2 linked regions of the Symmachiella macrocystis genome follow. The protein of the gene in region 2 interacts with the protein of the main gene of each other region in a pairwise test. Links are inferred from orthologs where the notes say so. Each region holds a gene or a part of one and is shown on either strand. Other genes may lie near its edges.

Region 1 (2,712 bases), 200 kb from region 2 along the record:
GCGGCGGCCGGATAAAGCCGAGCAACAGCGTTGGGAATATCGGTGGGATCCGTATCGTCAATGTAGCTGGCCGCCAGAAGATGTGGCGATTGAAAACTTCCGCACGCACGTCAAAGATCAGGCCAACGCCATCATCGGCACCGACTTGGCCCGCAGTGAAAAGTTCAACTGCAGCATCATGGATGGCCTGGACATCCGCGAGACGCTTCGAAATTGGCACACGGGTGATTTGTATGTCAAAGTCATCCCCCCCAGCCGTGGCGGCTTGGATTGCGTGGTGATGCTGTTCGATTCTCCCGCTGATCCCCGCGATTACCCTTGGCGGGTGACCTGGATGGCCGAACATCACGACGAATCGACGCTAGCGCTATTCGCGACCGACTACCACAGAGACATGGTCGGACCGGGTATCGGCATGGCGACCTACGGCGGGGCGATGTTCCTGTTTCCGCCGCGACCCGTCCCCGACATCTGGATGGATCCCCGCCTGGACTTCACAGAAACCTTGGAAGAACGCCTCGTGGCGGCTGCGTGTCTGCACAGCAATGAGCGGCACATCGCACTGCTAAGTCCCCTCCCCCCCGGTCCCGGTTGGCGGCGGTTGGCGAAAAAATACCGAAAACGGCTGGTGCATGTTCCGCTCGGCCGTTTCAGCCAGTCAACTGTCCAGCAATTACGACTCGTCCACGTTCTGAACGGCCAACAGGTCCGCAGCTACGCCTCGCACTTCATCCGCAAAGCTTAAAACCGACCCGCGACTTGGCTTGGCACAGCGATGGGCCTAAAATGCAAAAAACGCAGCGCCGCCGAACGTTGGGTGCGTCACGACGCACTTTTCTCACCAGAACGAACGATTCCCCCCACGAAATTTAGCAACGTACAACCAGACAACGGTTCGTACCACTCTCGTCGAACAACTTCTGGACCGTAATTCGTACTACGTAGAAAGGTGCGTCACGACGCGCCCTACTGCGACTTCGACGTTTCCTCTTAATGAAAGCAACAGGTGTCGCAACGTGAGCGACGATCTCTACCAAGAACATATTCTTGACCACTTCGAGTCCCCGTACCACAAAGGTCCGCTCGAAAACCCCACGTGCATATACCGGGACAAAAATCCGATTTGTGGCGACGAAATCCAACTCGCCCTCAAAGTGGATGAATCGGGCAAAGTTCAAGAGGCATGGTTCGAGGGGCACGGCTGCGCGATTAGCCAAGCAGCCGCATCGATGCTGGTCGAGGAAATCGAGGGAAAAACCCTTGAGGAATTGCGGGACTTCGAAGCACAACAAATGCTGGACCTACTCAAAGTCCAGTTGACCGCCACCCGCCAAAAGTGCGGCCTGCTTGGTTTTAAAGTTCTCAAAACGATGGTCTATTCGCTCGACGGCACGCCGGCGGAGAATTGATCCGCACCGCCTCGCCAATTTCCATAGACGACTTGCTTTCGCAATGTTTTGACGGATCATACAGTTTGCACTTTTTTCTACAGCCGACCACGACGTTCAACGCCTCACCGTCGTACAAAAAGTAAAAATAGCACGATGACAAAATCCGCATTGCAACCAACGCTCGATGTCTCAGCCGTCCGCAACGACTTTCCCATTCTGGGCAAGCCGCTCTCTGAAGGGCGGCCACTGATCTATCTCGACAACGGTGCCACCACCCAGAAACCGCAATGCGTGATCGATAAGGTCACCGAGTGCTACGAAAACTACAACGCCAACGTGCACCGCGGCGTTCACACACTCGGCGATCAAGTGACAACCGAACTCGAAAACGCCCGCGAAACCGTACAAAACCTCCTCAACGCCGCCGCTGTCGAAGAGGTCATCTTTACTGCCGGGACAACCGCCGCCATCAATCTGGTCGCCCATGGCTGGGCTCGCAAATTTCTCTCCGCCGGCGATGAAATCCTCGTCAACTTGATGGAACACCACGCCAACTTGGTCCCTTGGCAACAAGCAGCGGCCGCCACGGGAGCAACGCTCAAATACCTGCCGCTGACGCCGGATGGCCGGTTGGATCTGTCGCAACTGGACGAAGTGCTCACGGAAAAAACGAAACTCGTCGCCGTCACGGGAATGTCGAATGTGTTGGGCACGATCAATCCCATCGACGAATTGGCCCGCCGCGCTCATGCGGTGGGAGCGGTGATTCTGGTCGATGGTGCGCAAAGCGTCCCCCACCAGCCAGTCGACGTGCAGGCATCCGACATCGATTTTCTGACCTTTTCGGGACACAAACTTTACGGCCCCACAGGAATTGGTGTCCTGTATGGCAAAGCGGCCTTGCTGAACGCCATGGACCCGTTTCTGGGTGGTGGGAATATGATTCGCTATGTCTACGAGGACCGCTTTGAACCAGCGGATTTGCCGGCGAAATTCGAGGCGGGCACGCTACCGATCGCACAGGCCATCGCTTTGGGAACAGCGATCGACTATGTCACCGATTTGGGCTTCGAAGCGATTGCCGCTCAGGAGCACCAATTGACGGTCCGCGCGCAGGAACGCTTAGCACAGATTCCCGGCCTGACAATTTTCGGCCCAGCCCCGGAGCACAAAGGATCGATTGTGAGCTTTGCAGTCGAAGGTTTGCATTCCCACGATATGGGGGAACTGCTGGATCGCAAAGGGGTCGAAATCCGCGTCGGACACCATTGCACAATGCCGCTGCACGATTGGCTGCAGGTCTCCTCGACATCACGGGCCA
Region 2 (2,964 bases):
TACAGGCAAACAGCACACCATATGTATTCAGCGCCACGCCGAAGGCCGTCTTCACAGGATAGGCTTTGAGGAATTTTCCGTTTCCATCAAAAACCTGCAGGCGATTGTTGTCGCGATCGGCGACGATCACCTGACCATCGGAATCGACGACCACTTGGTGCGGAGCATGGAACTGCCCCGGTTGTTCGCCCGCTTGGCCCCACGTTGCCAGAAATTTTCCCTCAGGGGAGAACTTCACCATCCGGCTGTTCCCGTAACCGTCTGCGACGTAGATCTCGCCCTGCGGGCCGATGGCGACGTCGGTCGGTTGATCGAATTGTGGCGGATCGCTGCCGGTACCCGGTTTGTCGATTTGCCCCAGGGCGAATAGTAGTTTGCCGTCGCCGTTGAATTTGTAAACCATATGATGCTCGGTGCAGGTCACCCACACGTGCCCTTGTTGATCGACTTTTAAGCCATGCCCGGTGGCCACGTAATCGTCGCCGAACGCGCGCAGAAACTTGCCGGATTTGTCGAAACTCAACACCGGTCGCTTGCCGCGATGCAGCAAAAAGATGCGGCCTTGTTTGTCGACACCGACGCCAGAACATTTGCCCAGTTCGATATCGTCGGGAACTTCAATCGCATCCAACACGGCGGTGAAATCAATTTGCGGTTCGTCAGCAACAGTCTGCGAGGAGATACAGGCAAAAATGGCAAACGCCGCAGCCGCTTTGAGGGTTGATCGGTAGAGATTCACGACAGCCATGCTCCTAAGCGGAATGAGAGAGGTCAATCTGTCGCCAGCCTACCACGAACGGCCAGAATCGGACAACCAGCCGCATTGATTCCCGTAGCACGGCGCAGGACAATGGATGCTTGATCCGTTGTATTACTTAACAAGACCACACATGACTGCCACTCCGATTTATCTGGACAACCATGCCACCACGCGCGTCGACCCCCGCGTGCTGGATGCGATGTTGCCGTATTTTTCCGAAATTTACGGAAACGCCGCCAGCATCAGCCATCGTTTTGGTTGGGATGCCGGTGACGCCGTTGAAGCGGCGCGGGGCAAGATTGCCGAGCTGTTCCATACTGACGCGCGGAACGTGATTTTCACCAGCGGCGCCACCGAAGCGAACAACCTCGCTTTGAAAGGGGTCCTGCACGCTGCTGTGCCAGGAAGCCATTTGATCACCGCCGCCGCTGAACACAAAGCGGTGCTCGATCCGGCCAAACGCCTCTCTCGTAGCGGCTACGAAGTGACGGTACTACCCGTCGATCAACATGGCATGGTCGATCCGCAACAGATCGCCGAGTCTCTGCGCCCCAACACGGTGCTTGTTTCGATCATGTCAGCCAATAACGAAGTGGGAACGCTCAACGACATCGCTGAAATCGCCGCCTTGTGTCGCCAACGCGGAGTCCACTTCCACACCGATGCGGCCCAGAGCGCGGGCAAGATTCCGCTCGACCTGTCGACGACACCGATCGATTTGCTGAGTCTGTCGGGACACAAAATCTACGGGCCCAAGGGCATCGGCATATTGTTCGTGCGGCATGGTTCTCCGCGGATCAAGCTGGAACCGCAACTCGATGGCGGTGGCCATGAGCGGCACCTGCGTAGCGGCACTTTGCCGGTTCCATTGATCGTCGGGCTGGGCGCAGCTTGTGAACTGTGCGGTGAAACGATGGTCGACGAAGCGGCGCGGCTGTTGGAATTGCGAGAGCGATTGTGGACGGGATTGCAAGACCGCCTCGACGGGCTCACCTTAAACGGTCATCCACAAAAACGCTTGCCGGGCAATCTCAATGTAAGCTTCGACGCCGTGGAGGGTGATGCGCTGATGAATAGCATGCGGGATATCGCCGTCAGTTCCGGATCGGCCTGCACGTCCGCCGACCCGCAACCGAGCCACGTCTTGAGGGCGATGGGAGTCAGCGACGCACTCACGCGCGCCAGTTTGCGATTTGGTTTGGGACGATTCAATACGACCGTAGAAATCGACCGTGCCCTTGAGGTTGTCGTTACGGCAGTCCGTGGACTGCGCGGATGACCGTCCGTTACGTTTTTCGCAGCACGAAGATGACGTCCTCGCTATGCCCCTTGACCTTGATGGGCGCGTTGATGTCGAGGTCGAAATCGAATGTCTCCAACAACTCCAGCTCCGGCACGCGGGTCAGAAGTTGGCGAAATTGGCGGGCTGTATACATTCGAAAAGGCATTTCGTCAACGAGCCGTAAGCGCCGTTTGGGGGTCGTGACGTCGAGCGTCATGCCGACCATTTCGACGCGTGCTTTGCTGTCGACCGACATGGTCCACAACCGCGATTGCACCCCAACATTTCCCCGCCGGGCGGCATAGCATTCGTCGTCGCAGATGCGATGATTCGTGGGGGTCAGGTGCAGGCCCAACAGATAAATGCCCCCCTTACGCAAGGCGCGGGCGATGCATTGCATATGCGCCGTGGCTGCATTTTCGTCGGGCAAATGCCGGAAACTGTTGATCAAATTGAAGGCAGCATCCGCTTTGCGGGGCAAGCGAAAATCGGCCATGTCCCCCACGACGGCGGTCGGTTCAAAACCCCGTCGCCCCAGTCGCCGATTACAAAACTCGACCGCCTTGGGATTCAGGTCGTTGCCGGAAACCTCGTAACCCGCCTGCGCCAGTTTGATCAACAACCGCCCGGTGCCGCACGCCGGTTCAAACACGCGCCGCACCGTGCCACTGGCATACTTGTCGAAACAAGCCTCAAGAAAGGCGATTTCCTTCCGCCAATCGGCCGCGAAGATGATGTCGTAATAGGTGGGATAGTCGTAGACCTTCCCATGAATAACTTCCGCCATAGTCACCCAACCTCATTCCATCCCTGAATTTTCGACTCCCGCTTCCGCCGCTTAATTGCGTTAAACCCCAGCCTTCTTCACCTGTTCCATTACCGGACGCAGCGCCGCTAACACCTTTTGCCGTGCGTCGCTGAT

Evidence for each region. The genes of interacting proteins can lie anywhere in the genome.
Region 1: the proteins of CA54_RS05545 (region 2) and sufU interact in binary tests that used the Escherichia coli proteins (3 or more experiments, as listed by UniProt). The link is inferred for Symmachiella macrocystis from one-to-one orthologs.

The regions. Positions count from the first base shown.
Region 1 is NZ_SJPP01000001.1:1,234,995-1,237,706, forward strand. It holds sufU (Fe-S cluster assembly sulfur transfer protein SufU), read left to right. Parts: upstream 1-1,016; coding sequence 1,017-1,409; downstream 1,410-2,712. Other genes in the region: CA54_RS04770 (hypothetical protein), read left to right, coding at 1-745; CA54_RS04780 (aminotransferase class V-fold PLP-dependent enzyme), read left to right, coding at 1,545-2,712. UniProt on the Escherichia coli protein: A scaffold on which IscS assembles Fe-S clusters. Exists as 2 interconverting forms, a structured (S) and disordered (D) form. The D-state is the preferred substrate for IscS.
Region 2 is NZ_SJPP01000001.1:1,430,608-1,433,571, forward strand. It holds CA54_RS05545 (cysteine desulfurase family protein), read left to right. Parts: upstream 1-890; coding sequence 891-2,039; downstream 2,040-2,964. Other genes in the region: CA54_RS05540 (peptidyl-alpha-hydroxyglycine alpha-amidating lyase family protein), read right to left, coding at 1-739; CA54_RS05550 (class I SAM-dependent methyltransferase), read right to left, coding at 2,047-2,829; CA54_RS05555 (DHH family phosphoesterase), read right to left, coding at 2,890-2,964. UniProt on the Escherichia coli protein: Master enzyme that delivers sulfur to a number of partners involved in Fe-S cluster assembly, tRNA modification or cofactor biosynthesis. Catalyzes the removal of elemental sulfur from cysteine to produce alanine.